2 regions of the Arthrobacter sp. NPDC080073 genome follow, and region 2 is predicted to be linked to the other one. Evidence: riboswitches for the same ligand, from Rfam matches in the RefSeq annotation. Region 2 holds a riboswitch; the other holds the start of a gene.

Region 1 (5,304 bases), on a different contig from region 2:
ACGCCGGGAGCGGCCCGCGTGCAAGCGCTGCGCGCAGCTCCGGAATGGGGATGCGTCCCGAGACGAGATCCCGGGTGAGCCGGACCATGCCGCGGATGTCGGCCAAGGCGGTGCGCACCAAGTCAACGCTTGAATTGGGATCGTCGATCCAGTCAACCGGAACCTCGTGGACCCGGAGGCCGCAGCGTTCGGCGAGGACCAGGAGTTCAGTGTCGAAGAACCACGAGTTGTCCAAGGTGTGGGGGAGGATCTGCTGCGCAACGTCGGCCCGGATCGCTTTGAAGCCGCATTGGGCATCGCTGAAGCGGGCGCCCATGAACGAGTGCAGCATCAGGTTGTAGCTGCGCGAAATGAACTCGCGCTTGGGGCCGCGGACAACCCTGGAATTGCGGGTCAGCCGTGTTCCAATGGCGAGATCCGAATGGCCGGAGATCAGCGGGGCCAAAAGGGGAGCCAGTGCGGCGAGATCCGTGGACAGATCCACGTCCATGTAAGCCAGAACCGGCGACGGCGACGCGAGCCACACCTTGCGCAGAGCGTTGCCGCGTCCCTTCTCCTCAAGATGGACAACCGCGAGCTCAGGCAGTTCCCTGGCCACACGTTCGGCGATTTTCAAGGTGCTGTCCGTGCTCGCGTTGTCCGCCACGGTGATGCGGAAGCCATGCGGGAAGGATTCGCGCAAATGGCCGTGCAGCCTGCGCAGGCACTCTTCGAGGTCGCGTTCCTCGTTGAAGACGGGGATGGTGACATCGAGGACGGGGATGGCGGTGTGGGTGTCCACGGGGGCGCGCCGCACCGTGCTGCGTTTAAGCGGGGTGTTGGCTTGGAGTGGGAGGCCCGGCGGCACCACCGCGGGGTCCTTCAGGGTTCCGGAGGTGGATTCGATGAGCGTCATGTATCCAGAGTGCCGTTGCAGAATATGAGGGCTTTAGGCGGAACCTGTGACGTGGCTGTGGATGTATGACCGGCGTGGCGAATCGCCCGGCCTCGACGAAAAACGCAGGGGTCCGCCCCCCTGAAGGGGACGGACCTCAACATATTTTTGCGTGGCTTTGGCTTAGTACCAGTTGTGGGCCAAGTGGAAGGACCACGCCGCGGACGGCGATCCGTAGCGTTCCTTGATGTAGTTCAGGCCCCAGCGGATCTGCGTCTGGTAGTTGGTCTGCCAGTCGGCGCCTTCTGATGCCATTTTGTCGCCCGGCAGAGATTGCCCGATCCCGTAGGCGCCGCTGGAGGCGTTGGTGGCAGTAGTGCGCCAATCCGATTCCTTGTTCCACAGGGTGATCAGGGCTGACATTTCGCCCTGGCCCCAACCGTACGAGGGCAGGATGCTTGCGGCATAAGCCTGGGCGCCGGAGGGATCATCGACGGCGACGGGCGCGGCCGGGGCCGCGGGAGCAGGGGGCGCAACGGGGGCAGGCGGTGCCACGGGTGCGGCCGGTGCGGCGGCCTGGGGCGCGACGGCGGCCGGAGCGGGGGCGGGTGCCTGGCTCGGCGTCGGCGTGGCGCTCGGCTTGGGGCTAGCGCTCGTGCTCGCACTCGCCGACGGCGTGGCTGCGTGATCCGTCGTGCGGGATTCGGACGTACGGCTCATGTCATGGGCATTAATGGCTTGTCCGGCGGCCTGTGTGGCGGCACCTGCGCCAAGGAACACGGCAACGACGCCGGCAACAACTGCCATGCGCTGGCCGGTGCCAAGGTTCGAGGCGGCTCGCCTCAAGGTGGAACGTGACTTGTTTCTCCGGGCTGGTTCGCCGCGGTGGCGCGCAACAGAGCGCGACTGATTCCTGGAATCAGACATGGTGATTGCCTCTCGACGCCTGCGGAGTTAGCTGTCGGATTCGGATGAGGTCATCCGGCCGTGGCCACAGGGAATCGTGGCGGTACGGCTTCACCCCTAGGGCTGGCTCAACATGAGCGCTTGCCCGGAGACCTGGGTCCCCCGTCTCTGCCTGGACTGTTGGGCACCGGGGAGGGGCAGAGCTCGGCGCCTACCCGGCGGTGGCCGGAATTATCCAGCGCACCTATTCGACGGTACAGGAGGATTCAGCTCAAGTCACATTTAGGTAACGGAGATCACGGCGCCGGTGCGTCGACTTGCGCTCGCCGCGCACCGGCGTCGCGCCCTCCTGGGTGGCCGTTCAGGCCGTGGCGGTCCTGAGCGCCGGAAGCCGCACCGCAAATTCCGTTCGGCCGGCCCGCGATGCCACTTCGACGGTTCCACCATGCGCTTGGACAATGGATTCCACAATCGACAAGCCGAGCCCGGACGTGCCCTCGGAACCCGAGCGGGCGGCGTCGGCACGGGCAAAGCGGGAGAAGATCCTGCCCTGGAATTCAGGCGGGATGCCCGGCCCGTTGTCGGTCACCGTCACCACGGCGCTGCCGTCGGCCGAACGCATGACGCCCGTGACCACGGTGGTTCCCGCCTCCGTGTGCTTGCGGGCATTGGAGAGCAGATTCGCCAAAACCTGATGGAGTTGAGTGGTGTCGCCACGGACCATGAGGGGCTCGTCCGGGAGCTTGAGCTGCCAGATGTGATCCGGGGCCATGACTTTCTCGTCGCTGACGGTCTCGATCACCAACTGCGTGAGGTCCACATCGGTGAACTCCGGGGCCTTCCCTTCGTCCAGCCGGGCCAGCAGGAGGAGGTCCTCCACGAGGGTGGTCATGCGTTCTGACTGGCTCTGCACACGGGCCAGTGACTTGCGACCGTCCTCGGTGAACGTCTCCGTCATGCGCAAGAGCTCGGTATAGCCGCGGATGGCGGTCAGCGGAGTGCGTAGTTCGTGTGAGGCGTCGGCCACGAACTGGCGCACCTTTGTTTCGCTTTGCTGGCGCGCCTCGAGGGCTCTGGAAACATTGTCCAGCATCAGGTTCAAAGCATGGCCGACGCTTCCCACTTCCGTGCTCGGATGGGCCGCCGACGCCGGAACGCGCACCGCGAGTGCCACCTCACCGGCGTCGAGCGGAAGTTTCGATACCTTCGTAGCGACGTCGGAGAGCTGCTCCAGGGGGCGCATGGTGCGGCGAATGAGCACGGTTCCGGCCAGTCCGATCAGGACCAGGCCGCCCAAGGACACGAGCACCATGGTCCAGACGAGCGAGGCCTCGGTGTCCTGCTTCGAGGCGAGTGGCAGCCCCGTGATGACAACATCGCCGTAAGGGGTTTCGGTGGCCACGAGCCGGTAGCCGCCATTGGACAGGGTGCGATCAACCGGGCGGCCATCGGGGGGGAGCGCCGAGAGGATTTGAGCGTCGCCGGGCGACAACGGAGCACGGGTGGCGTCGGAGGACAAGAATCCTGCATCGCTGCTCACCCGACCGGCAAGAATGCGGGCATTCAGCGTGCCGATGCTCTGGCCCCGGGGATCCAAGGGATCCGGACGGCCGCCAGGATTGCCTTGCGGCGGGCGGCCATGGGAGGCCTGCATCAATTGCTGGTCCAGCTGCTTCGTGAGGAACACATCCATGGAGGCGTAGCTGACCACCCCGACGGCACCGCAGATGGCCACGAGGAGTGCCATCGAGAGAAGGATCAAGCGCGTGCGCAAGTGCCAGGTTGAAGGATTGAACCAGCTGTGGTCGGTCTGGCGGGGGATACCGGAGAGTGCGGACATTCGGAGCCCCGGCTATTCGGCGGGCTTGATGACGTAGCCTGCTCCACGCACCGTGTGGATCATGGGCGGGTGGTTGGCCTCGATCTTCTTGCGCAGGTATGAGATGTAAAGCTCTACGATGTTGGCTTGCCCGCCGAAGTCGTAGTCCCACACGCGGTCCAGGATCTGGGCCTTGCTGACCACGCGCTTGGGATTTTCCATGAGGTAGCGCAGGAGCTCGAACTGGGTTGCCGTGAGCGGGATGTCTTCGCCGGCGCGGGTAACTTCACGGGTGTCCACGTTCAGGGTCAAGTCACCCACCACCAGTTCCGCCGTGTCCATGGCGGCCACTCCCGAGCGCTGGACCAGCCGGTGCAGCCGCAGCAGGACTTCCTCCATGCTGAAGGGCTTGGTGACATAGTCGTCGCCACCGGCGGCCAAGCCGACGATCCGGTCCTGCACGTCATCCTTCGCGGTGAGGAAGAGCGCAGGCACCTCAGGCGCAAAGGCGCGGATCCTGCCCAGCAGCTCCACGCCGTCGAACCCCGGAAGCATCACATCCAGTACCAGGACATCCGGCCGGAAGTCCTTGGCGAGCTTTACTGCGGCGGGACCGTCGCCTGCCACCGCCACCGACCAACCCGCCATGCGCAGGCCCATGCTCATGAGCTCGGCGAGGCTGGGTTCGTCGTCCACCACAAGGGCACGGATGGGGGAACCGTCCGGGTGGCTGAGCTGCGGAAGGTTGTTGGTCATGGAGTGCGAGGATGCCATAGGACAACTCTCCAATCTGCCGGTTTGCCAGTGCTTTGCCGTTGCTGTGAGCACCCTGTGAGTCCCAGCCTAGCCACCTGTCCAGAGGTTGAGCCGGTTCGGGGAGCATCCGACCCGCACTGCGGGAGGTCACAGGCAAGCCTGCAGTTCGGCACAGCCAATGCACAGCAAAGCGGCTGACGCTGTTTGGGACAAGCACAACCACGAGCAAACAGTCCCGATTTCGATGGAGAACACCATGGATCAGCAAAACAACCCCTCCGTACCTGGTTCCGAGCCGGAGAACGGGCACCCGCAGCCGGTGATCCGCCCCCTTGATGATTCCGGGCAGCCCTTAGCCGGGGAACCTGCCGCGGGGTGGGGTGCCGGGTGGGGTGCACCGCATCCGCCGGCGAGCCAGCAGCCCGCTGCGGGGTGGGGTGCAGGGTGGGGTGCCCCGCATCCGCCGGCGAGCCAGCAGCCCGCTGCCGGGTGGGGTGCCCCGCAGCAATACAACTCCGGACAACCGCGCCCCTCGTTTTTCAAGAATTGGAACTTGAAGAAGGGGCTCATTGTCGGCGGCGTAACGGTCGTGGTCGCTGCGGCGGCAGGGGCCGGTGCCTACGCCGCGGGCAACGGGACCGTGGCGGCTGACACCAGCAGCGCGCAGGGGCCGGGTGCCGCGCAGAACGGCCAGGGCGGATTCGGCGGTCCAGGCGGCGCGAACGTAGGTCCGGGCGGCCTCGGGGTGGGAATGGGCGGACTGAATGCTGCGATCCACTCGGAATATGTGGTCCTCCAAAACGGCAGCTACGCCACCATGGCGGGCCAGCTGGGAACGGTCACCGACATCTCGGCGAGCTCCATGACCGTCAAGAGCGAGGACGGGTTCACTAAAACCTATGCGCTTGGAACGGACGTCGTGGTAGCGGAAGGCATGCGGCAGCGCGGA
Region 2 (5,304 bases):
CCGCCGGCTGCGGACGTCGCGTCAACCAGGACCAAGGCCCCGTCGTCGCTGCCTTGAACGCGCTTGACCGGAGCGGCCACACCCGTCGAGGTTTCATTCTGGGGCCAGGCATACACGTCCACGCCTGCTTCGGCCTGGGAAACCGGCCGGGTGCCGGGCTCGGACTTGATGATGGAGGAAGCTTCCAGGAACGGTGCCTTGTTGGTCGCCGAAGCGAACTTGGAACCGAACTCACCGAAGGAGAGGTGCTGGGCCTTCTTCTCGACCAGGCCGAAGCTGGCGACATCCCAGAACGCGGTGGAGCCTCCGACTCCGAGAATGACCTCGTAGCCCTCGGGGGCACGGAAGAACTGGCTAAGTCCCTCGCGGACGGAGCCCACCAGGTTCTTGACCGGTGCCTGGCGGTGGGAGGTGCCCAGGATCGTTGTCGAGGCGGCGGAAAGTGCCTCGATCTGCTCCGGGCGGACCTTGGAGGGCCCGGCGCCGAACCGGCCGTCCTTGGGCAGCAAATCGGCGGGGATAGTGATGCTGTTCTCGCTCACGGGATGCTCCAATGGTGAAGTAGCGGCCTAGATGCGTCGCGGCAGGTGGCAAGCTGCCCCTTCGACTCCCCAATTCTGCCTGACGCCGCAGGCGGGGGCAGAACCGAAGGTGTCATAGTCCGCCACGTGGAAGCATCTGTTCCACGGGCGTTGGACGAGGCGCGAGAATTATCCGGAGTAATTCCAAATAAGCTAAGCTTGGAGCTGGCGAAAATACGCAAGATACTGCGCTCGAGGAGCTGAGCTGGATGACGGATCTGATCGATACCACTGAGATGTATCTTCGGACCATTTTGGAGCTTGAAGAAGAGAACATCGTGGCTCTTCGCGCGCGCATCGCCGAGCGCTTGCGGCACTCCGGCCCCACTGTTTCCCAGACGATCGGACGGATGGAGCGCGACGGCCTGGTGATTGTGTCCGATGACCGGCACCTTGAGCTGACTGAAACGGGCCGGAAACGCGCCACCGAGGTCATGCGCAAGCACCGGCTCGCCGAACGGCTCCTGGCAGATGTCATCGGACTGGACTGGGCCTACGTCCACGACGAAGCCTGCCGCTGGGAGCATGTCATGAGCGAACGCGTGGAACGCCGGCTCTACGAGCTGCTGGACCACCCCACGGAATCGCCCTATGGCAACCCCATTCCCGGACTGGAGGCGCTGGGCGGAGCCGCGTCCCATGCCTTTACGGATGGCGTGGTCAACCTTGTTGATGCCATGAACGAATACTCACCTGAAAACCGGGTCACCGTCAGCCGGCTGGCTGAACCGATCCAGGTGGAACCGGAACTTCTGCTCCAGCTCGACGAGGGCGGGATCCGCCCCGGCGCGAGGGTGTCCCTGGAACGCGTGGGGGAGTACATCTCCGTTCGCGTGCCCAATATCGACGGCGCGCTTGAGCTGCCGCCTGAGGTTGCCTCGCACGTCTTTGTCACGGTCGCCTAGCCGGCCCGGCGAGGCGGCCGGCAAAGATAACGAAATTATTACCGCGGGGGCTTCATCCCCTATAGTTTGTTACTGGCGCCGATACCAAAGCGTTACCTGATCCGAAGCCGAGTTCTGCCAGCGGATCAGGTGGATTAGTCCATTCACTGGCAGAAGCGGAGGAACCACCATCGGCTGTCGAAAGACGGCCTTGGGGTGAAGTCCGCAGCGGAAGTGCAAACAGTGCGGGACCCCCTTCGGGTGGACCTGCGCTTCGCGCCCTTCGCGCGGACCGGGTCCACGATCTCTCTGGCCCGAATCCGACAGCTAACTTCGCAGGCTTGCCAGAGAGGAAAACCTTGACCACGCAGAACACCAGGGGCCGCAGGCGCGCGTCCGGTCCTACTGCTGAGCTGCGGAGCACGAACGCCGTCGAGCACGAGCGGCCCCGCGATCCCCATCGCGAACTTCGCCGCCGCAAGGGTCCTTTCCGGCAGATGGCCGAGTTCGCCGCGGCGAGCGGGGCCGGACAGAAGGCCGGAGTGGCCCTTGCCACGACGGGCCTCATCCTGACGGTCGCCATGCCGGGCACCGGCGCCATGACGGCCACGGCCGACTCAAGCCAGGCCGCCTCGGCTGCAGGCACCCAGCCTGAGATTCCGGCCGCCCCAAGCGCCACGATCGACTTCAGCCGTGCTGCGGTTTCCACCACGGCGGATCCTGACAGCAAGCTCAAGCAGCTCTTGAGCGCGCAGTCCGTCGGCACCATCAAGACATCGTCCTCCAAGGGCACCCTGGGCGCGCCGCTGGACACCCTGACCACGGCCTCGCCTTTCGGGTACCGCGTGAATCCCATCACGGGCGGTTTGGGGGAGTTCCACCGGGGCCAGGACTTCGTGGCCCAGTGCGGCACCCAGGTCCATGCCGCCGCGGCCGGAAAGGTCACTTTCGCCGGCTGGCATCCGTATGGCGGCGGAAACCGCGTTGTGGTGGACCATGGCAACGGCCTGGAAACCACGTACAACCATTTGTCGTCGTTCAACGTCCAAGTGGGCCAAACGGTCAGCCGTGGCGATGTCATTGCGCTGAGCGGCACCACCGGGGCCTCTACCGGCTGCCACCTCCATTTTGAAGTCATGGTCAACGGCGACGTCGTTGACCCCCTGGGCTGGCTGTAAGCCAATCCGATGGAAGCCTCTCGAATGCTTGTCACGCTCCGTGACCTGAATGTGACATTCAGCCAAAACTCATGTACCGTCTAAGACGCATCAACTTTTAGAGAGTTGATGCACTCGAGTGGATTGCCTAGCTCTGCCACTGCTCGAGGTTCCGTTCGCAAAACATCGTCTGGCAGAGGCGGGGGACCCACTTTTGGTCATCTTCACCGATGGCCTTGGGGTTAAGTCGCACAACTTCCGAGAGGGAGAAGTGTGGCCGGATGACTCCCATCCGAATCCGACAGCTTACCTCGCGGGCATAGGGAGAGGCCTCTTACGTGTCTTCACGCTCTACTGTTGCGCGCCACCGTGCCGCGGTCACCAAGACCAACTCGCTTGCCGTTATCGCTAAGACTGTCGGCAGCAATGCCGGTGGCGTAGGCCGTCAGGCAGCCGTTATCGCAGCTGCTTCCGGTCTGGTGCTCACTAGCGGTATCGCAGCCAACGCTGCAGAAACCAACGTCCCCCGCGAGTCCACTTCGACCTCCGCCCTGGAAGTCCAGTCGATCGCCCAAGCAAGCATTTCCGCCGACTCCTCCGTCGCTATCAAGTACGAGCGCCCGGCGGTCTCCACCGAAGCTGCTCCGGTTGTCGCAGCTCCGGTTGCCACGCAGGAAGCTACTCCGGCTCCGCAGGCTGCAACGGGTGCCGCTACCGGCTCCTCGACGCTTTCTGTCACCGCTGCTGTTTCGCCTGTAACGAAGGTTGCCAGCGGCAAGGGCGCAGCAATTGCTGCCGCAGCCTACGCCCAGCTTGGCGTTGCCCAGGACTGCACCGCCCTGGCTTCGAACTCGCTGGCCGCTGTTGGCATCAACTTCCACGGCTGGCCGGCAGACTACCTCTCCCTTGGCCGTACGGTCAGCGCTGCTGAAGCGCAGCCGGGAGACCTGGTCTACTACCAGAACGGTGGCATGGGCATGGCCCACATCGCCGTTTATGTCGGCAACGGCATGGCGGTCCACGGCGGCTGGAACGGCGGCACCACCGCCCTGTACAGCGTCAACGTCGGCTCCGGCCCGGTCTTCATCCGCGTTGGTGGCTAAATAGCTCCGGCTACATAGCTTCACTGGAACATCCCCGCTGGTCCGCCCGCGGGGATGTTCTGTTTTAACCAGCATGCGCTAACGTGTCCGGCACGTGAACTTTGACCGACACTGTGCCTGAACTCCCGCAAGGATTCGGTGATCCGGCCTCCGGGTGTTTACTCTTAGGTTGTCGATCCACAGCCCGTACATGCAGAGGGCAGCCGGCCCTCGCGCCCCTGACGGGTGCGGCCGTGAAGAGGTACGTGCATGCGCACACTCGTTCTGAATGCTGGATATGAACCGCTGGCGGTAGTAACCTTCCGCCGGGCGCTGGTCCTTGTGCTCACCGGAAAAGCGAGCGTAGTGGCCGAAGGCGACGAGCCTGTCGTCGGGCCACAGGAGATTCTCGGACGTCCGTCCGTGATTCTGCTCAATCGCTACATCCGGCCGAGGTACAACACCATCACGGCGGTTACACGCCGCGGCGTCTTGCGCCGCGACGGCCACCGTTGCGCCTATTGCGGGAAAGCAGCCCACACCATTGACCACGTCCACCCCAAATCCAGGGGCGGCGCGGATTCCTGGGAAAACCTGGTGGCAGCGTGCTTGCGCTGCAACAACGCCAAGAGTGACCACACTCCGGCCGAAATGGGCTGGAAACTGAGGTTCACTCCTGCGGCGCCCACCGGGACTATCTGGCAGATCAAGGAGCTTGAGAAACCTGCGCCCGCATGGGATCCCTTCCTCCTGCCTGAATCGGCGGCCTGAACCGGAATCGAGCCCGCTTCCCGGGTAATCTGGGCGGGTGGACTTTGATGCGGTGATATTGGCGGGTGGCAAGTCCTCCCGCCTCGGCGGCGTGCCCAAAGCCCGGTTGAGGTACGACGGCGCCACGCTGCTTCAGCGCGCCGTGGCGGCCGTGCGCGGTGCCGGGAGGGTCGTCGTCGTCGGGCCGGATCCCGGCACTTTGCCGGACGGCACCTTGACCGCACGCGAAGACCCGCCCTACGCCGGACCGGCCGCCGCGATCGCCGCCGGACTCGCCGCGCTGGAAGCGCAAGACGGGGAAGCGCAAGACGGTGAAGCGCAAGACGGGGAAGCGCAGGATGGCGAAGCGCAAGACGGCGAAACGCAGGGTGGCCAGAGGCCGTCCGCGAAGCACGCGCCCTGGGTACTCGTCATGGCCTGCGATATGCCCCTGGCCGCCGACGCCCTTCCGGTACTGCTCCGGGAACTGGCAAGCCGCCAGGACGTGGAAGGGGCCTTATCCGTATCTGCCGACGGTCGGAAACAGCCCCTGCTCGGGATCTACCGCGTATCCGCGCTGCAACGGGAAGTGCGGGCTGCGGAAGAACAAGGTGGACTCGCCAACATCGCGGTGTTCGGCCTGCTTGCTAGGCTTGATCTGCTGGCAGTGCCTGTACCCGCAGGGTCCACCGATGACGTGGATACCTGGGACGACGCCGCGGCGCTTGGAGTGGACGGCGACCTGCCGTGATAACAGCTGTACCGGACAGTGGAGGCCGATCATGAAGAGCCAGGAAGAAACGCTCGAGGAATGGTGCCGGAGCCTGCTGCAAGCCTATGAGCTCGAAGA

What was found. A riboswitch is a leader RNA that binds a small molecule or an ion and turns the genes downstream of it on or off. The one in region 2 is predicted to bind cyclic di-AMP.
Region 1: another riboswitch for cyclic di-AMP. It lies ahead of AB0O52_RS11305 (hypothetical protein); the one in region 2 lies ahead of AB0O52_RS16005 (NlpC/P60 family protein).

The regions. Positions count from the first base shown of each region.
Region 1 is NZ_JBFBKR010000008.1:64,972-70,275, reverse strand. Features, by position in the region: gene AB0O52_RS11310 (glycosyltransferase) at 1-895, opposite strand, end outside; gene AB0O52_RS11305 (hypothetical protein) at 1,058-1,801, opposite strand; cyclic di-AMP (ydaO/yuaA leader) riboswitch at 1,804-2,000, opposite strand; gene AB0O52_RS11300 (HAMP domain-containing sensor histidine kinase) at 2,142-3,620, opposite strand; gene AB0O52_RS11295 (response regulator transcription factor) at 3,633-4,373, opposite strand; gene AB0O52_RS11290 (hypothetical protein) at 4,612-5,304, shown strand, end outside.
Region 2 is NZ_JBFBKR010000014.1:58,004-63,307, reverse strand. Features, by position in the region: gene serC (phosphoserine transaminase) at 1-542, opposite strand, end outside; gene AB0O52_RS16015 (metal-dependent transcriptional regulator) at 791-1,486, shown strand; cyclic di-AMP (ydaO/yuaA leader) riboswitch at 1,613-1,822, shown strand; gene AB0O52_RS16010 (M23 family metallopeptidase) at 1,825-2,643, shown strand; cyclic di-AMP (ydaO/yuaA leader) riboswitch at 2,774-2,956, shown strand; gene AB0O52_RS16005 (NlpC/P60 family protein) at 2,961-3,725, shown strand; gene AB0O52_RS16000 (HNH endonuclease) at 3,975-4,475, shown strand; gene AB0O52_RS15995 (NTP transferase domain-containing protein) at 4,513-5,205, shown strand; gene AB0O52_RS15990 (DUF6457 domain-containing protein) at 5,237-5,304, shown strand, end outside.